Regions from separate parts of the Pseudalkalibacillus sp. Hm43 genome, predicted to be linked through region 2. Evidence: a T-box and tRNA genes for the amino acid it is inferred to sense, from the RefSeq annotation. Region 2 holds a T-box; the other holds one or more tRNA genes.
The links. The T-box of region 2 lies ahead of tyrS (tyrosine--tRNA ligase). A T-box ahead of a tRNA ligase gene usually reads a tRNA of that ligase, here a tRNA-Tyr.
Positions count from the first base shown of each region.

Region 1: it encodes a tRNA-Tyr, which carries the amino acid that the T-box ahead of tyrS (tyrosine--tRNA ligase) is inferred to sense. The anticodon was not compared.

Region 1 is NZ_CM135129.1:2,269,397-2,281,756, forward strand. Features, by position in the region: gene ACXQIQ_RS12030 (Spo0E family sporulation regulatory protein-aspartic acid phosphatase) at 1-1, shown strand, start outside; gene ACXQIQ_RS12035 (glycosyltransferase family 2 protein) at 76-873, opposite strand; gene rocF (arginase) at 990-1,889, opposite strand; tRNA gene ACXQIQ_RS12045 (tRNA-Ala) at 2,107-2,182, opposite strand; tRNA gene ACXQIQ_RS12050 (tRNA-Gly) at 2,184-2,257, opposite strand; tRNA gene ACXQIQ_RS12055 (tRNA-Lys) at 2,296-2,371, opposite strand; tRNA gene ACXQIQ_RS12060 (tRNA-Tyr) at 2,389-2,473, opposite strand; tRNA gene ACXQIQ_RS12065 (tRNA-Thr) at 2,512-2,587, opposite strand; tRNA gene ACXQIQ_RS12070 (tRNA-Val) at 2,666-2,741, opposite strand; tRNA gene ACXQIQ_RS12075 (tRNA-Glu) at 2,750-2,824, opposite strand; tRNA gene ACXQIQ_RS12080 (tRNA-Thr) at 2,841-2,916, opposite strand; tRNA gene ACXQIQ_RS12085 (tRNA-Asn) at 2,920-2,994, opposite strand; rRNA gene rrf (5S ribosomal RNA) at 3,020-3,135, opposite strand; rRNA gene ACXQIQ_RS12095 (23S ribosomal RNA) at 3,338-6,274, opposite strand; rRNA gene ACXQIQ_RS12100 (16S ribosomal RNA) at 6,524-8,075, opposite strand; gene ACXQIQ_RS12105 (hypothetical protein) at 8,313-8,537, opposite strand; gene pdaB (polysaccharide deacetylase family sporulation protein PdaB) at 8,699-9,463, shown strand; gene ACXQIQ_RS12115 (KinB-signaling pathway activation protein) at 9,482-10,066, opposite strand; gene gerD (spore germination lipoprotein GerD) at 10,210-10,836, shown strand; gene ACXQIQ_RS12125 (Mrp/NBP35 family ATP-binding protein) at 10,877-11,908, opposite strand; gene cwlD (N-acetylmuramoyl-L-alanine amidase CwlD) at 12,032-12,360, opposite strand, start outside.
Region 2 is NZ_CM135129.1:3,427,001-3,439,360, reverse strand. Features, by position in the region: gene ezrA (septation ring formation regulator EzrA) at 1-1,063, opposite strand, end outside; gene hisJ (histidinol-phosphatase HisJ) at 1,311-2,129, shown strand; gene refZ (forespore capture DNA-binding protein RefZ) at 2,126-2,797, opposite strand; gene ACXQIQ_RS17865 (GAF domain-containing protein) at 2,946-3,425, shown strand; gene megL (methionine gamma-lyase) at 3,475-4,725, opposite strand; gene rpsD (30S ribosomal protein S4) at 5,037-5,639, shown strand; gene tyrS (tyrosine--tRNA ligase) at 6,215-7,459, opposite strand; T-box leader at 7,525-7,754, opposite strand; gene ACXQIQ_RS17845 (transglycosylase domain-containing protein) at 7,894-10,767, shown strand; gene ACXQIQ_RS17840 (hypothetical protein) at 10,819-11,292, opposite strand; gene ACXQIQ_RS17835 (CGNR zinc finger domain-containing protein) at 11,410-12,021, shown strand; gene ACXQIQ_RS17830 (amidohydrolase family protein) at 12,045-12,360, opposite strand, start outside.

The DNA of each region.
Region 1 (12,360 bases), 1.2 Mb from region 2:
AGTAAGCAGCTTCGACATGAAGCTGCTATTTTCTTTTTATACAGGAATAATTTTTACTGTGCATATTATGGACGGTTAGTTTTTCAGATTTAATCTATTGACTACTTTATAACCGCCTTTGATGGTGAAGTCAGGATCATATTCGTCGCCCCACCTTTTTAGAGTATTGCGGACAATCCATTCAACCGTTTCTTGGATATATTTTCGATTACGATTCGTCTGATTGTTGGAATACATGCGGTAATAGTAAATCAATTGATCAATCCATTCAAATCGGTATTTCTCAATTAGCCTTAGGAAAATATGCAAGTCATCTGCATGTCTTCCGTCGTACGGCACTACCGGCCACCCACCGATGCTTTTGACACACTCTGTTCGATAAAACCGCGGGTATGGAACATAATTGGATAGAAGGATCTCATAACGATCTTTAGGTGAACGCCCATGTGTCATAATTGTTTTCTCATATTTGGTCCTTTGTTTCCCCTTCTCATTCTCAAACACCCACATAACATTCCCTGTAAAAAGAGCGACATCACTCTCAGATTTCCCTGCTGTTTCCATCAATACTTTTAACGCATCTGAAGGTAGCCAATCATCACCATCTAACTCTAGAAAAAAGCGGGTATGGATCAGTTGCAATCCTTTGTTCAAACATTTGCCCTTTCCTAGATTTTCATGATTTTTAACCAATGTGATTCGCTCATCCTCAAGAAGAGCGCTTATTGAATCTATACTTCGATCAGTTGATGCATCATCTACCAAGATCACTTCCCAATTTGTATACGTTTGAGCATACATACTGTCAATTGCTTCTCTTAAATATTTGCCGTTATTATATGTGGGTATAAGCACCGATACTTTTTCATTCACCCTTTTTTCCTCCCCGCCCTTACACTTACTTATTCCAACGTATTCGCAATAAATTCTTATCGTGAAAAAAGGACCCTACCGAAACAATTCGGTAAGGTCCTTTTGATGAATTTCTCTTATATTAACTTTTCTCCAAATAGAGAGCCAACTAGTCCAACTGCACAAGTCGCAGTTTTGTTTTTGTCATCCAGTATCGGATTCACTTCCACAAATTCAGCAGACGTGATGATCTTCGCTTCTTCAAGCATTTCCATCGCCAAGTGGCTTTCACGATAACTGATGCCACCTAATACCGGAGTACCTACTCCAGGTGCTTCTGCTGGATCGAGACCATCAAGATCCAAGCTCAAGTGTACACCGTCTGTGTTTTTGGAGACATATTCAATCGCTTCCTCCATAACCTTCGGCATTCCCATACGATCGATTTCGTGCATTGTAAATACTTTGATGCCTTTTTCACGAATCAATACACGTTCTCCTTCATCAAGAGATCGAGCACCGATAATGACGATGTTCTCAGGCTTGATCTTAGGTCCATACCCACCGATATCCTTCAGCTTCTCATGTCCGATTCCCAAGCTGACTGCAAGTGGCATACCATGGATGTTCCCACTTGGGGACGTATCGCCTGTATTCAAATCACCGTGCGCATCATACCAGATGACACCTAAGTTATCATAATGCTTCGATACTCCAGCAAGTGTTCCGATGGCGATACTGTGATCCCCTCCAAGAACGAGTGGGAAATGTCCATCTTGGATGATCTTGTCCACACCTTCTGCAAGACGTGTACTTGCTTCAATGACCCCTTGCAGGTTTTTCAAATTCGTTTCAGTGCTAGCTACTTTCTCTCTTTGAGGGATTTCAACATCACCATGGTCTTCTACTTCATAACCAAGGTTCTCTAAGCGTTCGATCAGACCTGCATATCTCATTGCACTTGGACCCATATCAACACCTCGGCGCATTTGTCCAAGGTCCATAGGAACACCTAAGATTCCGATATTCTTGTTCATATTTTTCCTCCTCATTGATTTCGCTCCACTCTCTATTGTAGGGGTTCATCATACTGTGGTTCAACTAGACATAAACCTGTATACTTATACGCTATTTAACCGGTTTTGTCTCTGGTTTTGGATAATTATAAAGCGTTTACATTTTCTGTGTATAGCATGTGCTAAATACTAAAAAACTCTCTAAACATTTGTTTAGAGAGTTGAAGAGTTTATGTAATGGTGGAGCCTAGCGGGATCGAACCGCTGACCTCCTGCGTGCAAGGCAGGCGCTCTCCCAGCTGAGCTAAGGCCCCATGGAGCGGGTGATGAGAATCGAACTCACGACCAGAGCTTGGAAGGCTCTTGTTTTACCACTAAACTACACCCGCATATATCATAATTATATCCAATCAGAGCGAATCTAAACTGGTGAGCCATGAAGGACTCGAACCTTCGACCCTCTGATTAAAAGTCAGATGCTCTACCGACTGAGCTAATGGCTCGCAGTCTTTTAAATAAATGGTGGAGGGGGACGGATTCGAACCGCCGAACCCGGAGGGAGCGGATTTACAGTCCGCCGCGTTTAGCCACTTCGCTACCCCTCCAATAAAAAAAGACTAAATAGTCTAATTTAAAATGAAGATGGTGCTGGCCAGAGGACTTGAACCCCCAACCTACTGATTACAAGTCAGTTGCTCTACCAATTGAGCTAGGCCAGCGTAGTAATATAAGATGCTACTCATTTTTTTGTCGTCCCGATTTCAGATCGTTGATCTGTGAGACCAGCAAAGATTAAATGGTGGAGGATGACGGGATCGAACCGCCGACCCCCTGCTTGTAAGGCAGGTGCTCTCCCAGCTGAGCTAATCCTCCAATATGGATGGTGACCCCTACGGGATTCGAACCCGTGTTACCGCCGTGAAAGGGCGGTGTCTTAACCACTTGACCAAGGGGCCATTATTGAAATTTTGATGGAGCTTCCAAGCGGGTTCGAACCGCTGACCTCTTCCTTACCATGGAAGTGCTCTACCTGCTGAGCTATGGAAGCAAATGGCTCCACAGGCAGGACTCGAACCTGCGACCGATCGGTTAACAGCCGATAGCTCTACCACTGAGCTACTGTGGAATAATCATTGAAATTAAATAGGTTGGCCCGGCGATGTCCTACTCTCACAGGGGGAAGCCCCCAATTACCATTGGCGCTGAAGAGCTTAACTTCCGTGTTCGGCATGGGAACGGGTGTGACCTCTTCGCCATCATCACCAGACCATTTCAAAATGATCCACAATCACAATCCTTAGTAAGGACAAGATATATATTACTAAAAAGAAAATGCTTTTGCAAGGACTTTTTTAGAAAAATGTTCCCTCAAAACTAGATAACTAACGGTTCTTGAAAACACGACGCACAGGATGTGCTAGTGCGGACGTTGTCACAGGACGTGACGTTGTTAGTCCGCGTTCATTTTTATGGTTAAGTCCTCGATCGATTAGTATCTGTCAGCTTCACGTGTCACCACGCTTCCACACCAGACCTATCAACCTCATCATCTCTGAGGGATCTTACTCGCTTGACGCGATGGGAAATCTCATCTTGAGGGGGGCTTCATGCTTAGATGCTTTCAGCACTTATCCCGTCCACACGTAGCTACCCAGCGATGCTCCTGGCGGAACAACTGGTACACCAGCGGTGTGTCCATCCCGGTCCTCTCGTACTAAGGACAGCTCCTCTCAAATTTCCTGCGCCCGCGACGGATAGGGACCGAACTGTCTCACGACGTTCTGAACCCAGCTCGCGTACCGCTTTAATGGGCGAACAGCCCAACCCTTGGGACCTACTTCAGCCCCAGGATGCGATGAGCCGACATCGAGGTGCCAAACCTCCCCGTCGATGTGGACTCTTGGGGGAGATAAGCCTGTTATCCCCAGGGTAGCTTTTATCCGTTGAGCGATGGCCCTTCCATGCGGAACCACCGGATCACTAAGCCCGACTTTCGTCCCTGCTCGACTTGTAGGTCTCGCAGTCAAGCTCCCTTGTGCCTTTACACTCTGCGAATGATTTCCAACCATTCTGAGGGAACCTTTGGGCGCCTCCGTTACACTTTAGGAGGCGACCGCCCCAGTCAAACTGCCCACCTGACACTGTCTCCGAACCGGATCACGGTCCTGGGTTAGAATTTCAATACCGTCAGGGTAGTATCCCACCGACGCCTCCACCGAACCTAGCGGTCCGGCTTCTAAGGCTCCTACCTATCCTGTACAAACGATACCAAAATCCAATATCAGGCTACAGTAAAGCTCCATGGGGTCTTTCCGTCCTGTCGCGGGTAACCTGCATCTTCACAGGTACTATAATTTCACCGGGTCTCTCGTTGAGACAGTATCCAAGTCGTTGCACCTTTCGTGCGGGTCGGAACTTACCCGACAAGGAATTTCGCTACCTTAGGACCGTTATAGTTACGGCCGCCGTTTACTGGGGCTTCGATTCAGAGCTTCTCCCGTAAGGGATAACCCCTCCTCTTAACCTTCCAGCACCGGGCAGGTGTCAGCCCCTATACTTCGCCTTACGGCTTCGCAGAGACCTGTGTTTTTGCTAAACAGTCGCTTGGATCTTTTCACTGCGGCTCTCTCGGGCATACACCCTATCAGAGCACCCCTTCTCCCGAAGTTACGGGGTCATTTTGCCGAGTTCCTTAACGAGAGTTCTCCCGAGCATCTTAGGATTCTCTCCTCGCCTACCTGTGTCGGTTTACGGTACGGGCACCTCTTTCCTCGCTAGAGGCTTTTCTTGGCAGTGTAGGATCAGGGACTTCGGTACTTTAGTTCCCTCGCCATCACAGCTCTGCCGTATGGTGGACGGATTTGCCTATCCACCGGCCTTGACTGCTTGGACGCGCATATCCATCAGCGCGCTCTCCCTACCTTCCTGCGTCCCCCCGTTGCTCAAACGGAAAGGAGGTGGTACAGGAATATCAACCTGTTGTCCATCGCCTACGCCTTTCGGCCTCGGCTTAGGTCCCGACTAACCCTGAGCGGACGAGCCTTCCTCAGGAAACCTTGGGCTTTCGATGGAGAAGATTCTCACTTCTCTTTTCGCTACTCATACCGGCATTCTCACTTCAAAGCGCTCCACGAGTCCTTCCGGTCTCGCTTCTCAGCCCTTCGAACGCTCCCCTACCACTGTACCAAAGGTACAATCCATAGCTTCGGTGATACGTTTAGCCCCGGTACATTTTCGGCGCAGAGTCACTCGACCAGTGAGCTATTACGCACTCTTTAAATGGTGGCTGCTTCTAAGCCAACATCCTGGTTGTCTGGGCAACTCCACATCCTTTTCCACTTAACGTATACTTGGGGACCTTAGCTGATGGTCTGGGCTGTTTCCCTCTCGACTACGGATCTTATCACTCGCAGTCTGACTCCCGTGGACAAGTTCCTGGCATTCGGAGTTTGACTGAATTCGGTAATCCTGTGGGGACCCCTAGTCCAATCAGTGCTCTACCTCCAGAACTCTCACCACGAGGCTAGCCCTAAAGCTATTTCGGGGAGAACCAGCTATCTCCGAGTTCGATTGGCATTTCACCCCTACCCACACCTCATCCCCGCACTTTTCAACGTGCGTGGGTTCGGGCCTCCATTCAGTGTTACCTGAACTTCACCCTGGACATGGGTAGATCACTCGGTTTCGGGTCTACGACAACGTACTCCTTCGCCCTATTCAGACTCGCTTTCGCTGCGGCTCCGTCTTCTCAACTTAACCTTGCACGTTATCGTAACTCGCCGGTTCATTCTACAAAAGGCACGCCGTCACCCGTTAATGGGCTCCGACTACTTGTAGGCACACGGTTTCAGGATCTCTTTCACTCCCCTTCCGGGGTGCTTTTCACCTTTCCCTCACGGTACTGGTTCACTATCGGTCACTAGGGAGTATTTAGCCTTGGGAGATGGTCCTCCCAGATTCCGACGGGGTTTCACGTGTCCCGCCGTACTCAGGATCCACTCTGGAGGGAACGACGTTTTGGCTACAGGGCTGTTACCTCTTCTAGCGGGCCTTTCCAGACCGCTTCGCCTACGCCGTTCCTTTCTTACTCCGTATAGAGTGTCCTACAACCCCAAGAGGCAAGCCTCTTGGTTTGGGCTGATTCCGTTTCGCTCGCCGCTACTCAGGAAATCGCGATTGCTTTCTCTTCCTCTGGGTACTAAGATGTTTCAGTTCCCCAGGTCTGCCTTCTCATACCCTATGTATTCAGGTATGGATACTGTCCCATTACGGACAGTGGGTTCCCCCATTCGGAAATCTCCGGATCAAAGCTTACTTACAGCTCCCCGAAGCATATCGGTGTTCGTCCCGTCCTTCGTCGGCTCCTAGTGCCAAGGCATCCACCGTGCGCCCTTCATAACTTAACCACGTTATGAATGAACTTACACTTTACTTACTTTGTCATTAAATGACGTTTCGATGTCTTGTTTTCAAGAATTTTCGTTATCTAGTTTTCAAGGAACAGACTTGCCCATGGATGGGCTGACTTCGACGTTGTCACAGGACGTGACGTAGTTAGTCGAAGAATCCTTTGAAAGAACATAAGCTCTTTCAAAACTAAACAAAAGCCAAAGCGTGTTGCCCCGAAGGGCTTATGTCCTAAAAGGACTCCTTAGAAAGGAGGTGATCCAGCCGCACCTTCCGATACGGCTACCTTGTTACGACTTCACCCCAATCATCTGTCCCACCTTCGGCGGCTGGTTCCAAAAGGTTACCTCACCGACTTCGGGTGTTACAAACTCTCGTGGTGTGACGGGCGGTGTGTACAAGGCCCGGGAACGTATTCACCGCGGCATGCTGATCCGCGATTACTAGCAATTCCGGCTTCATGCAGGCGAGTTGCAGCCTGCAATCCGAACTGAGAATGGCTTTATGGGATTCGCTCAACCTCGCGGTTTTGCTGCCCTTTGTACCATCCATTGTAGCACGTGTGTAGCCCAGGTCATAAGGGGCATGATGATTTGACGTCATCCCCACCTTCCTCCGGTTTGTCACCGGCAGTCACCTTAGAGTGCCCAACTGAATGCTGGCAACTAAGATCAAGGGTTGCGCTCGTTGCGGGACTTAACCCAACATCTCACGACACGAGCTGACGACAACCATGCACCACCTGTCACTTCGTCCCCCGAAGGGGAACCTTCTATCTCTAGAAGTAGCGAAGGATGTCAAGACCTGGTAAGGTTCTTCGCGTTGCTTCGAATTAAACCACATGCTCCACTGCTTGTGCGGGCCCCCGTCAATTCCTTTGAGTTTCAGCCTTGCGGCCGTACTCCCCAGGCGGAGTGCTTAATGTGTTAACGTCAGCACTGAGGGTGGAACCCCCCAACACCTAGCACTCATCGTTTACGGCGTGGACTACCAGGGTATCTAATCCTGTTTGCTCCCCACGCTTTCGCGCCTCAGCGTCAGTTACTGGCCAGAGAGCCGCCTTCGCCACTGGTGTTCCTCCATATATCTACGCATTTCACCGCTACACATGGAATTCCACTCTCCTCTCCAGTACTCAAGTCCCCCAGTTTCCAATGGCCCTCCACGGTTGAGCCGTGGGCTTTCACATCAGACTTAAGAGACCGCCTGCGCGCGCTTTACGCCCAATAATTCCGGACAACGCTTGCCACCTACGTATTACCGCGGCTGCTGGCACGTAGTTAGCCGTGGCTTTCTGGTTAGGTACCGTCAAGGTACCGCCCTATTCGAACGGTACTTGTTCTTCCCTAACAACAGAGCTTTACGACCCGAAGGCCTTCATCGCTCACGCGGCGTTGCTCGGTCAGGCTTTCGCCCATTGCCGAAGATTCCCTACTGCTGCCTCCCGTAGGAGTCTGGGCCGTGTCTCAGTCCCAGTGTGGCCGATCACCCTCTCAGGTCGGCTACGCATCGTCGCCTTGGTGAGCCCTTACCTCACCAACTAGCTAATGCGCCGCGGGCCCATCTGTAAGTGATAGCTAGAAGCCATCTTTCAACTTTCCACCATGTGGTGGTCAGTATTATCCGGTATTAGCCCCGGTTTCCCGGAGTTATCCCAGTCTTACAGGCAGGTTGCCCACGTGTTACTCACCCGTCCGCCGCTGATCTCAGGGGAGCAAGCTCCCCATTGATCCGCTCGACTTGCATGTATTAGGCACGCCGCCAGCGTTCGTCCTGAGCCAGGATCAAACTCTCCAATAAAGTGTTTGATTGCTCATTAAATGTAAATCGAAATTGATTCAGGGTTCTTTTTAAAAAGACCCGTTTCACGCTTGGCTTTTGTTCAGTTTTCAAAGAACTTTGTCGTTTTGAAGCGACCTAATCAATATAACACCGCTAAAACTATATGTCAATAACTTTTTTCTTGTCGTTTTGACTCGTTTTTGCGGCAACAGAAAATATAATATCAAGCCACCAACGTTATGTCAATGACTTTTTTCACTTATGATTAGAAATACGATTTCTCATATACTTCACACAATCAGCAGGATTTGAAAAACGCTGAAAGATTTTAAAGACGAGCTGATATCTCTCCTCCATGGCACGCCTAATAATCCCTTCATTTCTGTGATCCTCGATATCATGTAGCAGTTCTTCAAGTTCCTTTTTCAAAAGGTATTCCATTTCTTTTACTTCTTTTTCATTCAAGACAAATCCAAGCATGGAATCAAATCCTTTAAGTGGTTTTCTTAACATTATTCCTACTTTTTCCATTTTCTATTCTGCGATACGATCCGTAAGGTCCAGACAAGTTATGGTCTATCTTGTCCCTTTTCAACATATACATGGAATTAGAGAAGTTATGCGACGGAGGAGGTAAGATCGTGAACTTTTTTTGGGTGATAAACGGTAAAAGGATGAAGCAATATCTTATCATTATCATTGCTTCATTTTTTGCAGCGCTAATTGCTTTTGTCGAAGCACAGGATCTTGAAGTGTTCAAAACGAAGGAAGGCGAACCACGAGCCATCTATAAGGGTGAGAAGAAAGGTAAGAAGATTGCACTAACTTTTGATGTGAGTTGGGGCGAAAAACGCATCCATGAAATCCTTGATCTTTTGGCAGAAGAAAAAATCAAGGATACGACTTTCTTTTTATCAGGCGAGTGGGCGGAAAGACATCCTGACATTGTGGAGAAGATCGTGAAGAACGGTCATGAAATCGGTAGTCTCGGGTATCGATATAGGAGCTACACCGAACTTGAAGATAGCGAAATCCGAAGAGATATTACAAGAGCTCAACAAGTTATAAAAGATGTTTCCGGTCAATCCACCGATCTCTTGCGACCACCAAATGGTGAATTCAACAAGAACGTTCTAGACGTTGCCGAAAAGATGAACCATACGATTGTTCAGTGGAGCATCAATCCGAATGATTGGAAAAACCCGGGTGCAGATCGTATCACGGAATCTGTTTTATCCAAGGCAAAAGGTGGAGATATCGTCCTCCTGCATGCATCTGATTCAGTGAAACAAACGCGTGATGCACTCGAACAGATCATCCAGCAATTGAAGAAAGATGGATACACGTTCACATCCGTCGGTGAGATGATCGCCAATACAGAAACGAAAAGAAATGAAATCAAATAAAAAAGTTGAGCATCGCGCTCAACTTTTTTTGCTGATCAATCGGTGTAGAATGAGAACTTGCCATGTGTTACATGCTAACAAAGGTACGATCGATAGCCATAACCAAAGCGCATCTCCTTGCTTCAACACTGGAATCCATTCAATTGTCGTAACGGCTACCATGAAGAATAATGTAGGGATAAAGGCGCCTTTGTTCGTATCCTTCATTTTCAAATACGCGACGACCGCTCCAAAAGCAACCAAGGCAATCGGTACAATGATGAAGTTCCATAATGGTAAGCCACTATCCTTAAATGCGATATAACGCAGATAAAATAGATCGAAAACGACGAAAGCTAGTACTAAAATTTGAACCCAGTTCCAAAGCTGGACTGACTTAAAGATCCCAAGCCCGAACCGGTGAATCGTCAAATAAGCGAAATAACCCATTTGGCTGATGATACTGAAAATGAAACCGAATCCCATCAACCAGGCAAGCATGACGAAGAAGCTCGCTCCACTTTCGATATCTTGCCAACGAAGAAGCAGTCCGACAATAACGGAACTGACTCCTCCTATCAATAATGTTGTAAAAAACAAATAAACCCATTTCTTTATGTTCACGTTAGAAGATCCCCTTTAATTTTGCTCGTCTCGATTGTACCAATCCACCTTGAAAAAAGCTAGTTTCCTTTATTTAGTCCGCATATTTGTCACAACTTTCTCGAACGCTAAAGGTAAGATTGATACTGAAAGGGGCACTCTAGATGAAAAACTGGATGTTCGTCCTTATAATAACGTTTGGCTTCATATATTTGCAGGGCTGTACTCCAGCTGCAGCGGAAGAGAAGGGTTCTTACGAGGAAACGAAGAAAATGCTTGTGGACCTTTTAAAAACGGATGATGGCAAAAAAGCGATCAAAGAAGTGTTAACCGATGAAAAAATAAAACAAGAAGTCGTCATGGATCAACCTTTTGTGAAGAAGACGATTGAAGAAACCCTGACATCCAAGAAAGGTCAGGACTTCTGGAAAGAGATGTTGAAGGATCCGAAAGCCGCAGAAGCTCTCGCAAAGAGTATGGAAAAGCAAAATGAAGAAATGCTGAAGAAATTAATGGACGATCCGGACTACCGCAAAAAGATGATTGAATTGATGAAGGACCCGGAACTCGAGAAGGATGTCATGGATATGCTCACCTCTCAAAAGTTCAGGGAACAGCAAAAGAAAGTCATGATGGAAACGTTTGAAAGTCCTTTGATGAAAGCACAGATTTCCGAAATGGTCAAAAAGACGGTACAAGAAGAAATCAAGAGCGGGGAATCGATGAAGAAAGATGAAAAGTCAGGTAAGTCCGGTGAAGACGGCGGAGGTTCACAGGAAAGCCAGGGCTAAGCATACAAAAAGAGGGCGACACCAGGTCACCCTCTTTTTCTTATTGTTCCACTTTTTCAATGACTTTCTTTGCAATGTCTCCATAGATCTTACCGATTTGCGAATCCTCCAGATATACGGAAGGGGCGAAATCATCTTCACGCATTTCAGGTTGACCTAATGGAATTCGACCAAGCACTTCGGTTTGCAGCTCTTCTGTCAGCTTATCCGCTCCGCCTTGCCCGAACACATACTCTTTTTCGCCAGTCTTCTTACTTTCGAAATAAGCCATGTTTTCGACGACTCCAAGAATATCGTGATCAGTTTTCAGCGCCATCGCTCCAGCACGTGCAGCTACAAAAGCTGCCGTCGGATGAGGAGTCGTTACGATGATCTCTTTACTTTGCGGTAACATCTTATGGACATCGAGCGCCACATCTCCTGTTCCCGGTGGCAGGTCGAGAATCATATAGTCGAGATCGCCCCACTCAATATCGTTGAAGAAATTGGTCAACATCTTACCGAGCATCGGTCCACGCCAGATGACCGGAGCATTCTCCTCTACGAAGAAGGCCATCGAGATCACCTTTACACCGAAACGTTCCACAGGGAAGATCTGTTCACCAGCCACTTTCGGGCGTTCCGCAATTCCCATCATATCAGGGACGCTGAATCCGTAGATGTCCGCATCAATTAGTCCGACTTTCTTCCCTTCACGAGCAAGACTTGTCGCCAGGTTGACGGATACCGTCGACTTTCCGACTCCACCCTTACCACTAGCAACAGAAATGAAAGTCGTTTCTTTCTTCGTACTTGTATTACTATTCCCTACTGGATTCTGCTTAGGTGAATCTTGTCGTTGTTCGAATCGCAAGCCAACAGATTCCACACCAGCACTCTTCAGTGCATTAACGATTTCGTGTTGAAGCTGCATTTGTTCAGGTGTATTCATCTGAGCAATTGCGATTTTCAGACTGACGTAATTTTCTTTCAGTCGGATTTCCTTCACACTATCAGCATCGACAATGCTTTTATGTAAAAAAGGTTCTTGTATCGGTTTAAGTATTTCTAATACTTGTTCTTCTGACATCATAAAAACGTGCACCATCCTTTTTAATCGCTTTCATTCAGTATAACACACTGGATTCCCGTATTTGAACGGTACTGCCTCATTGAAATGGAGTTACAGGTGTTCGTCAAAAAAGAAAACCCGTCCTTAATCTTTCGGAGCAGGTTCGTTCGTATAATATCTCATGATTCCTTGGTAGATCGATGCAGCTAGCTTCGTTTGATATAGCTGGGTTTTCAACAATTCTCGTTCGTTCGGATTTGATAGGAATCCAACCTCGACAAGAGCCCCTGGAACTTCCGCTTTACGAACCATGTAGATGTTACTGATCGGTTTTGCTTTACGAGTTGTGTTTTCAAGGTTGGAACGAATCTGATCTTGGATGAACTTCGCTAAATTTTCATTTTCATCCATTGCCGGGTTGTAAAACACTTGCGCACCGTACCACCTTGAGGATGGGATGGCATTCAAGTGGA
Region 2 (12,360 bases):
TTTCTAATCGTTCTTGTAAGTCTAGGTTCTCTTGCTCGATCTGATAGCTGAGTCGTACGACGTTCGTCTCTTCATTCAGCTGTTGAATCTCCGTCTTAAGACCTTCGACGTCTATTTTGATTTCTTCGCTTCGTTCAGCAACCGTCTGTTTCGCTACAACTTCCGCCTCTAGTGTATCGTAGAGCTCTTCGATCTTAGCGTTCATCTGGCTGATTTCTTCCCGCGCCTCTTCGACTTCGATGTGATGGACTTTTTCTTTGATGATACCGTAAGCATAGTCGATTACTTCAAGCTCTTTTTCGACACCTAATTGATCGACTCTGAAGCCTTGTTCTTCCATCTGTTTGAGACCTTCTTTGAGTTCTTTGATCGTCTCAGGAATTTCTGATTGGAACTGGTATAGCAATTCTGGCATTACTTCGAGCTCATATTGCAACGTTCGGATATCTTCGTCGATCTGGATGATATATGTACGGGCAGCGATATGGTTGCCGTTTTCCGTCTCTTCGTTGTAATTGGCGAATTTTTCCGAAACCTGTTCAATTCTCTTCTCAAACGTTTCAACCAGAGGACCCAGAGCACGATAGTGCGTGAGAAGGTGCTTTCGCAACCCTTTGAATTCTTCCTTCAATTCTCCGATTTCTTTCCGGTTCAACTCTTCACTTTCAACGAATTCATTGATTTCTGAAGAAATTTCATCGATCTTTTCTTCGATATGGAAAATGGCCTTTCGAGTTTCAGACAGGATGTTGCGCGCTTTTTTGAAACGGTATTTGTCTGCAGCATCTTCTGCATCAAATAGGTTCTCTTCTAAATTTGGAAGCTGTTGTGTAACGATGACATCCCACTCTTCTCGCCAAACCTCGAACTTCTTTTCCGTCTCTCCGATCATTTCTAATGCTTTCACTTTAGCGATTTCATCCGAAAGAGGGCGATTCATGATATTCACTTTTTGTGTTTCGAGATGATCGATCTGGTCATAAATTTTCTTTCGTGTGTATGTACCGTAACCTATAAATGCTGAAAGCAGCACGATCAGCACCATGAAGATATAAATCATCATAGGGACCTTCCATCCTTCCCTTTTTCAGTTATGTATATTAAGCTATTAAGTAAAAATTATGGCATGAAAATTTTCTAGGAAATAATATTTCTACAATATGTACTATTTTTCGCCAAAATTCATGGGATTTCGGCGTTCTTCATAACTACTATAATACCATGTATGCGACTTTCATAACTACATTTTTTCGAAAATTTGATAAAAAATTGCTTTTTTCTGACAGAAATCCCAGATAAGGAGGATCCATATGAAAATTTTTGATGGACACGTTCACACACCGTATTGTCCTCATGGTTCCAAAGACGATTTTCACAAATACATCGAACGAGCAATTGAGCTCGGTCTCAAGGGACTCACATTTACCGAACATGCTCCTTTACCCGCTGGTTTCACCGATCCTACCCCCCAACAAGATAGCGGTATGAAGCTGCAAGAAATGGAGTCGTATGTAGCGCGTATCAATGACCTTCGTCATGAATACGAGAAAGATCTCATCATCAAAACGGGTCTTGAAGTGGATTTTATTGAAGGTTACGAACACGAATCCCGCGCTTTTCTCGATGAATATGGTCCTCATCTGGACGATGCGATCCTGTCTGTCCATTTTTTAAAGTCCGGTGCAAATTATCACTGCATGGATTATAGCCCGGATGTGTTCGGAGTGCTTGTCGATGAGCTGGGATCGGTTCAGAACGTTTACACACACTATTATCGGACAGTGCAACGTTCGATTACAGCCGATCTAGGAAAAAATAAACCGAAGCGAATCGGTCATATGAGCCTTGTCATGAAATTTCAAAAGAAATTCCCGAATCCGGACATCAACAAAAAAGAGATTCTGGATACGCTTGATCTTGTTGCCGAACAAAATCTCCAACTAGATTATAATGGTTCGGGTATGATGAAGCCTTTATGTCGGGAGCCTTACCCATCTGAATGGATTGTGAAAGAAGCCCTGAAGAGACACATTCCGCTCGTTTATGGTTCCGATGCCCATAGTGCGAAAGACCTCGGTCAAGGCTATGGACAGTTGATGAAAGAAGCACCGCTCACTCAGCCTTTTTAAGGGGCTGCAAGCGGTGCTTCCTTATTTTCTTTTCCTGCCAGTGCATTGGCATCATAATGGATACAGAGTGTTTCGTTCACCCAGTTTTGGATCGTGTTCATGTACTTCGTCGTGAAGTACCGGTCGTTAACGGAAAACTGATAGATTTCCCGTATGTACTGCGGATAGAGAAACGGCATGAACAGCATGCTCCTCAACTGCATGATCACCATGTTTTTCGAAACAGATTTGAATTCCTTCTGCTTGATCCCTTTATCGAATATCGCATTATAGTAGTATTTTTCCTTCATCAAATAAGTCGTCATGATCTCCCTTACAAGGGTCGTATCAATACTTATTTCCCTGTGTACGAGCCTCGCCGCCTGGGAGCGACCTTGCTGGTAGATGATCACTTCTTCGATGAGCTTATTCAAACAACTACGGGCAGAATCCTTTTCCAATTTTTCATAGGCGTCTTCAAGCACATAGAGATAGCCTTCAAGAAAGGAAGACATGAGAAATTCCAGTAGTCCTTTCTTCCCACCAAAATAATAAGAAATCAAGGATACGTTTACGCCAGCCTTATCTGCGATGTCACGGACGGATGTCCCCGAGTAGCCGTTGTTATTAAACAAGTATGCTGCAGCTTCTGCTACTTTTTCTTTGGTGATGGACAGAGCCTTATTCATGGCAAATCACCTCAACATACGATCTATACTACCAACATTCTTCTTTACCCTTGAAAATCCTTCGTTAAACGCTCGACATATGAAATGAAAGTTTCTACATTATCTGATATGATAAGACTAATTTCTAGGATTGCGAGGGAGAAATGCCATGTTTGACGTCGAAATATACACAGGAAATCGTGAAGAAAACTATCAAATGGTCATCAAACAGTTGAAAGCACTTTTGGAAGGTGAAAAGAACCTAATCGCAAATCTTTCAAACGCCTCTGCTTTGTTGAACCAATTCTTGAAAGAAGTGAACTGGGTTGGATTCTATCTGATGGATGATGGAGAGTTAGTGCTCGGACCTTTCCAAGGGCTACCGGCATGTGTAAGAATCCCGGTCGGTAAAGGGGTATGCGGTACAGCAGTCCAAGAAAAGAAAACGATGCTGGTCGAAGACGTCCACCAATTCCCTGGCCACATAGCATGTGATGCGGCATCCCGAAGCGAGATTGTCGTACCGATCGTGAAGGACGGTACAGTCATTGGTGTACTGGATATCGATAGTCCAGTGACTTCACGCTTTGATGAAGTCGATCAGAAATACTTGGAACAATTCGTTGAAGAGTTGACGTTGCATATATAAGGCATTAAGAAAGGGGGCGAATTACGCCCCCTTTTTTCTATATTGGAGATTAAACGGTTTCGGTCATCCCGCTGTTTTTGTAGAGCTCCAGCGCTTGCTCGAGGTCTGCCCAGATGTCTTCCTTCGCTTCTAGTCCTACTGAAAGACGGATCAAGTTGTCGGTGATACCCATCTTCGCACGGGACTCTTCACCTACAACCGCGTGGGTCATCGTTGCAGGATGTTGGATGAGAGATTCGGCATCACCAAGGCTCACAGCAATCTTGATGAGCTCCATAGAATTGATGAACCTTTGCGCGTCCTTTTTGCCACCTTTGATTTTAAAACTGATGAGTCCACCTGGACGATCCATCTGCTTTTTCGCCACCATATAATCCCGGAACTGTGGATCCCCTGGGTAGTCGACCGCTTCCACCATCGGATGTCCCTTCAATTTTTCATTGATGTAAGCAGCATTTTCACAATGTCGGTCCATTCTGATCGGCAAGGTTTTGAGACCTCTAAGAAGTAACCATGCATCGAAAGGTGACATGATGCCTCCGATGTCTTTTTGAGTCGTGGAAGCAAGGAAGTTGATCGTTTCAGCATCACTGACGACTAGCCCAGCAACAACATCTCCATGCCCTCCGATATATTTCGTCGCACTGTGGATGACGATGTGGCATCCATGTTCAAGCGGACGTTGTAAGTAAGGTGTACAGAACGTGTTATCGATAACAACGGTAATGTTGTGTTTTGCCGCAATTTTACTGACCATTTCAAGGTCGACGAGTGTCATCGTCGGATTGATCGGTGTTTCGATAAAAATGACTTTCGTGTTCGGCTGAATGTGCTCTTCAATGAATTCCGGATCTGTCATCGGGATAAGATCATGATAAATCCGGTACTTTTCTTCCATCATCTGAAGCAGCCCGAACGTACAGCCATAAACGCCTTGTGAACAAAGAATGTGGTCTTCTGTTTTCGTTAGTCCGAGTAATACGGCGGAAACGGCTGCCATCCCCGAACCGAACGCCAGTCCCTTTTCGCCACCTTCTAAGACTGCGATGCGCTCTTCCAACATCTTCACAGTCGGATTGCCAAGCCTCGAATAAATGAACCCTTCCTCTTCTCCTGCAAAACGTTGTTCACCGGTTTCAGCATTAGGAAAAACGAATGTCGATGTCGGATAGATCGGCGGGGCCAACGCACCATGGTGCTGATCCGACGAGTAACCTGAATGTATGACTTCTGTTTCGATCCTCTTTTTCACTTCAGAACACTCCCCTTTTCTGTGTATGTAAACGCTTTCTTTTTTCATCGTACCATATTCTTTTGACATTTTGTGTTACATTATATGGAGGAATATCGAGTATTGTCTGTGCGCTTTGGAAAGGCCCTTGACTAATGTCGGTAAAAGTAATACAATGTTCTTTGTGTAAATTAAGACAGCCATGTGAATTCACGTGAGCCCTCTCATTATGTTCCTTGCAGCTGCGGCTGTTTGCAAGGTGCATCGCGTAACCTCATGCTGTCGAGGTGAGGATGTATGAAAACATAATGAACACGTGAGCGATCACACCGGCACTGTTTTTGTTTCACAACAAAAAATCAGTGAAGGAGGAGTCAATTATGGCTCGATATACAGGACCAAAATGGAAAATCTCCCGTCGTCTAGGAATCTCTCTTAGTGGGACTGGGAAAGAATTAGAAAAGCGTCCTTACGCTCCTGGACAACATGGTCCAAACCAGCGTAAGAAGATGTCTGAATACGGATTGCAACTTCAAGAGAAGCAGAAGCTTCGTCACATGTATGGCATGAATGAGCGTCAATTCCGTAAATTGTTTGATCAAGCAGGTAAAATGAACGGAATCCACGGTGAGAACTTCATGATTCTTCTTGAGTCTCGTCTAGATAACCTTGTTTACCGTTTAGGACTTGCACGTACTCGTCGTCAAGCTCGTCAATTGGTTGGACACGGTCACGTAACTGTTGATGGAAAGCGCGTTGACATTCCATCTTACCGTGTAGCTCCAGGACAAGTAATCGGACTACGTGAAAAGTCTCGCAACCTTGACATCGTTAAGGAAGCTCTTGATGTAAACAACTTCGTACCAGAATATCTTACATTCGACGAAAACAAGCTAGAAGGTTCTTACACTCGCTACCCTGAGCGTTCTGAACTTCCAGCTGAAATCACTGAAGCTCTTATCGTTGAGTTCTACTCTCGTTAATAAGTGCTTTGGAAATGCCCTCGAACCTCGTGTTCGGGGGTTTTTTGTGTCCTATTTTAGCTTCATTAATGAGGTCAAATCCTATTTACGATTGCTAGTGGTGCCTTCTCCTTTTAGCTGTAGTGACTGAATGATATACTTTACAACTTCTCTGGATTCAATATGGAGGAATTTTTTCATTTCGTTAGTTGTGATAGAAGGATTAAATAAAAGAAGATATTCTTGGAGAGCTTTTTTATGGGCATCTTTCGAGGATTTGTTGCAGGAATGACATAACCATTTTCCATAAGATCGTTCCATAGGAAACTGTTCACAATGCGGACATTGTACACCTGTTATGATATCCTCCGGTTCTAAACCGAAGTTTTCGACAAAATCTCTTTCACTCGGTGTATGATGTTTTTGATTAGTCTCTTCAATCGATTTAAGTCTTCGGAAAAAGAACCGTCATCTGACGGTTCTCTCCTTATTAGAAATCACACTCCAAATAGAAAAGAACCGGCCGCAGCCGGTTCTCACCTCATCCTATTCAAAATATTGAAAAGAGCCGCCCCACCGGACGGCTCTCTCCTCATTTATCCTTTAATGACCTTCACGAATTTACGTTTGCCGACTTGGACGATCATGCCGTCTTCGACTGCGACTTGTGCCTGTACGTCGTCGACTTTCTCCTGGTTGATCTTCACGCCGCCGTTCTGGATCATTCGACGGGCTTCCCCTTTTGAGTTCAGCAATCCGAGGTCAACGATCAGCTCGACGATCCACTTCTCGTCTTCACCAGCCCACTCGTGTTCCGGAATGTCATCCGGCAATGCACCTTTCGAGAACACGGTGCGGAAATGCTTTTCAGCAGCAGCCGCTTCGTCATGCCCGTGGTACATCTCGACGAACGTCTTCGCGAGCTTGATTTTCATATCACGCGGGTGCAACTCTCCGCTCTGCACACCCTCTTCGATCGCACGCACCTCTTCAATCGGAAGTGGCGTCGCCAGCTCGAAGTACTTGATCATCAAGTCATCGGGGATGGACATTGATTTTCCAAAGATTTCGTTCGGATGCTCGTCGATTCCGATGTAGTTGTTCAACGACTTCGACATCTTGCGGACACCATCAAGACCTTCAATCAACGGAAGCGTCATTGTTACCTGCTTCTCTTTCCCGTACTCTTCCTGCAGCTGACGGCCCATCAACAGGTTGAACTTCTGGTCTGTTCCGCCGATTTCGATATCACTTTCAAGTGCCACCGAATCGTAACCTTGCATCAACGGGTAGAAGAATTCATGGATGGAGATCGCTTGACCGGACTTGTAACGCTTCTCGAAATCGTCACGCTCCAACATACGCGCGACTGTCACTTTTGCTGCCAGCTCAATTACGTCAGCGAAGTCCAGCTTCGAAAGCCACTTCGCATTGAAATGCACAGTCGTCTTGTCCATGTCGATGATTTTACCGAATTGATGGACGTACGTCTTCGCGTTCTCTTTGATCTCAAAATCCGTCAGTTGCTTACGCGTTTCAGACTTCCCTGTCGGGTCCCCGATACGACCTGTAAAGTCACCAATCAACAATTGGATCTCGTGCCCAAGCTCCTGGAACTGGCGAAGCTTATGCAACGGCACCGTGTGACCGACGTGTACATCCGGCGCGGAAGGATCCAATCCCAACTTCACCTTCAAAGGTACGCCTGTCGCTACAGACTTTTCAATCTTCTTTTTCAAATCCTCTTCCGGTACGATTTCGACAACCCCACGCTGTAGAATGTCCAGCTGGCGTTCAACTTCCAACTGCTGTTCAGGGCTTAACTCAAATTTTTGATCCATGATCCATTCTCCCTTCAATATATGACCGATTTATTTTTTGCATTAAAAAACGTCCCTTTCAATATGAAAGGAACGTGATCGACGCGGTACCATCCTTTTTGAAGCACAACCAAAAAACAGTGCTTCCACCTCAATGAAGATAACGGCTCTTCACCGCCCTTTGCTACTCATAAAATTCTTCACAAAAGGTGCTCGAGGATGTAATTCACATTATCCTTTGTGCTGGTTCACACCGACCACCAGCTCTCTACAAACAGGGAGGATAACTGCTACTTATTCCTGTCATTGCTATGTAAACGTATGAAAAAAGTATAATCATTTTGTATCACAACTGGCACTTAAATGTCAAATAGCAGTCTACAAATGTCGAAGAAAGGTATTCCACTTATTTCGGATGTGCTATAATTAAGGTTGAAATTTAGGGGGGAATGAGAATGGATCACCTAACTTCCTTCATTGAAAAAATCAAGCATTTCATGAAGGTTTTAGATGATAAGAACATATTTAAGTTCAGTCGTATCACTGGAAAAGTGGTTTGGAACTTATTCTTGATCTTATTAGTAATTACTGTTGCCGGTGGATTCTTCGCTACTGGCGTCGGGGCAGGCTACTTCGCCTCTCTCGTTAAAAACGAACCTATCCGTACTTACAATAACATGAAGAATGACATATACAACTATTCAGAGACCAGTAAGATTTATTTTGCAGATGGGACGTTGTTAGGAAACCTACGATCAGACGTCATCCGACAAGAGGTCGGAATCAAGGAAATTTCGCCTCATGTCATTGATGCCGTCATCGCGACGGAAGATCAGTATTTCCATGAACACGAAGGGATCGTTCCGAAAGCGATTGCACGTGCCATCTTCCAAGAGGTGACAGGAGCTGCCGTTCAGACAGGTGGTAGTACACTGACACAGCAGCTTGTCAAAAACCAGATCCTCACACGGGAAGTCTCTTTCGACCGTAAAGCGAAGGAAATGCTCCTCGCATTGCGTCTGGAACGTTATTTTGAAAAAGAAGAAATTCTTGAAGCGTACCTTAATATCGTGCCATTCGGGCGTAACGCTTCCGGCAGAAACATCGCTGGTATCCAAGCGGCTGCCCAAGGTATTTTTGGTGTCGAAGCGAAGGATCTAAGCCTCCCGCAAGCAGCGTTCATAGCTGGTTTACCACAAAGTCCGTTCGGTTACACGCCTTTTACGAACGATGGAAAAGTGAAAGAAAACCTGACGGCAGGTATGACTCGTATGAAAACGGTACTTTCCAGAATGCATACCGGAGGGTACATAACGAAAGAAGAGTACGAGAAAGCACTCGCAACTGATATTACAAAAGAATTCGCTAAGGATACACCAAGTCCATTTGAACAGTATCCTTGGTTGACGATGGAAATCGAACGTCGAGCGGTCAATGTATTGAAGGTCCAATTAGCTGAAAAAGACGGTAAGGATTATTCGGAGTTGACACCGACTGAAAAAGAAAGTTATGCGAAAGCAGCCGACCTCGAATTGAGGAAGAAAGGCTATAAGATCCATACGACCATCAACAAGAAAATATATGACAAAATGCAAGTAGCGAAAACAGAAGTACCTTATGCGAATGATAAATATGAGCCGACAACAGACGAAAAAGAAATGGAAGACGTTGGTTCCATATTGATCAAAAACGATACTGGTGCGATTCTCAGTTTCGTTGGTGGACGTGACTATAACCGGGAAAACTTGAACCACGCGACACAAGCGAAGCGACATAACGGTTCAACGATGAAGCCGTTACTCGCATACGCACCAGCAATGGAACAAGGCATTATCCAGCCAGGTTCGATTATTCCTGATACACCTTTCACATTCGCTAATACGGGAAGTAGTCCTTGGAAAGTTCAGAACTACGGTGGAAGCTACCATGGTTTGGTCACTGCAAGAAAAGCGTTACAGTGGTCTTACAACGTACCCGCAGCAAGAACGTACGTGAAGATGGATCCGCTCAAAGCGACTGAAAACCTGTACGAGATGGGCTTTACGACAATTGGTCAAAACGAAAGATACAATCGTTCCCTGGCACTTGGAAGTCCTACTTACGGGGTAACGGTTGAAGAAACGACAAATGCATATGCAACATTTGCGAACGGCGGTAAGTTCGTCGATGCGTATATGATTGAAAAGATTGACACGAAAGAAGGAGACACCTTCTACAAACATGAATCCAAGTCTGTAGATGTCTTTTCACCACAAACAGCTTGGTTGACGCTCGATATGATGCGTACAGTCTTCAATAGTGGTACGGGTGCAAGTGCAAACCGTTTCTTGAAATTCCGCTCTGACTGGGCTGGTAAGACAGGAACATCACAACAAACGAAAGATACGTGGTTCATTGCAACCAACCCGAATGTCACACTCGGTCTATGGATGGGTTATGATACACCGAAAACCATGTCCGACTCACAACATGGATCCCATACAGTACGTGGAATCCGGGTTTGGTCAGCATTAGCAAATGCGGCTTACGACATTGATCCGAAGCTGATGGATCCAGGTGGAAATCATAAAAGACCTGGCGGAATCGTCAAAGCTTCCTTCTGTGGAATTTCAGGCAAGCTCCCTTCTCCACTTTGTAAAGAAGCAGGGCTTGTTGAAACGGATTGGTTCAACGTGAAGTACTTGCCGAAGTCTGAAGACGACAGTCTCCAACAAGTGAAATACGTCGTAAACTCTCAGGGCAAGAAGTTCAAAGCACTCGGAAACACGCCTGGTGAATTTACAGACGATGGCGTCATGATCAAGGAAGAATACTTTGAACATGTCGACCTCGAAGACGTCATTAAAGACGATTGGGATAACATCATCGGTGAAGAAGAATTGAACGATAACGGTAAAGCTCCTGGTGCTGTTGGCATCAAGAAGAGCGGTAGCAGCCTTACATGGGGTGCATCTGGTGAAAATGATGTCATCGGATATCGCATATATCGTACACCGAATGGTTCGAACAAATATAGCAAGGTAGGCGAAGTGAAAGGCGGAAACGCAACGAGCTTCAAGATTTCCGGAGGAAACTTCACTTATGTCGTACGTGCTGTTGATATTGCTGGTAAAGAATCAGCGAACAGTAACGCGGTAAAAGTTGGGGAAGATCCGAAACCGGAGCCACCACCTGAAGAACCGGAAGATCCTGAAAAGCCGAAGGATCCAAAGCCACCAGGTGATGGAGACGGAGGTGGCGGTGGAGATAAACCTAAGCCACCACCAACGGATCCTCCACCTGGAGATAACGACGGAGACAGCGGCGACTCCAATAGTGGTAACAACTAACAATACGGTAAAAGCTCCAAGGCATTCATTCCTTGGAGCTTTTTTTCATGGCTAAGTCTGGCTAGGTACTTTTAAGGCTTTGATCATTTGGCGGACGGAACCAAGGTGATAGGCAGAGTGAGCGATCGCGCCCAGCAGTCCGTGGGAGGTTTGTTCATCTAAGGTGTCCAATGAATCAATCGACTTCAGGAGTGTGTTGTATTCGTGTTGAAGTTTGTGCTTGAATTCGCTCCATGTAATGGATTCAACCTCTGAAATCTTCCATGATGCTTCCCAATCTTTTGCAGGTTCTTCTCCTCTTAAATAGGAATTCGCAACCCACAAATAGTAACGGGTATGATCGGTTTGAGCAGCGATCGTCGTGCCATGAACGGGTATAGACGCCTGCTCTGCTGTAACGTTCTCAAGTGTTCCGTACAGTCCACTTCTAGGCTTAGCTTCAGTGAACCAACTTGCATTCTTTTCAGGACCATCAAATGTTTCCTTCAACAATGTTTGAACAGCTAACAACATTGGATTCTTCATTGGGTTACCTCCAATTCAATTTTAACCTTCTAAATAGATTTAGATGGTTATAGTGTAGTTGAGTTGTTTATAACTGTCAATATGTATTATGATGGTTATAGAAAAGGAGTTTTCAAAATGTCAGAATCGAACCCTTATATGATGGTTGGAGAACGCTTATGTATGGATTTCATCAATACCGTCAGCTGGCGTGAAAGTGTTGATAAAAGCAGAGATTGGTTTACGAGTTATGCCAAATTGATCGATTGGTCGATCTACGCGCAATTGTTGACTGAAGAGGAAGCGAAAGTCCTTCATCAAAAAGCGGAAAAAAATCCTGCTGCGGCTGCACAAGTTTTAGAGCAAACATTTCAGTTCCGTGAAGGGCTGTATCGGATCTTTAAACGCATTTCCAAACAACAATTCCCTTCGCAAGGCGACATCGAACAGTTCAATACGTTCATCAGCCAATATTATCAAAACTTGCAATTAACCCAACAGAAAGATCAATTCAGATTAGGTTTCCACTATACGACTGAGGACCTCGACATGATGCTCCCTCCCATCTTGCAATCAGCAGTAGATCTACTCGTTTCAAGAAACGAATGGAAACGAGTCAAACAGTGTGAGGGTGATCCGTGTGGCTGGTTGTTTTACGATACGAGCCGGAATCGGAGCCGTCGCTGGTGCTCGATGGCTGATTGCGGAAACCGTGCAAAAGCCCGACGGTTTTACCAAAAAGAAAAGTGACCAGGCATCTGGTCACTTCCCCACTATAAATGCTTCTCGATTTTCGGAAAAACTTTAAGAGCTGTATTGTAGAAAACGTCTTCGTGATATTCTTTCGGGATGATGCTCTTCACAAATTCGATGTACGGCTGTACCGGAATAAGCGGCCAATCGGTCCCGAACAGAAACTTCTTGTAATTGTCCGTGAACGTCAATGCGTGCTTCAAATGGTTGAAAAAGCGAGGAGAGTCTTTGTATCGCTTCAAGTCTTCCGCAGTTCCGACGACCAAACCGGACAGATCCGCGTACATGTTCCGGTTTTTATAAACGACTTCTGCTCCGTCCAATGTCCATGGATCT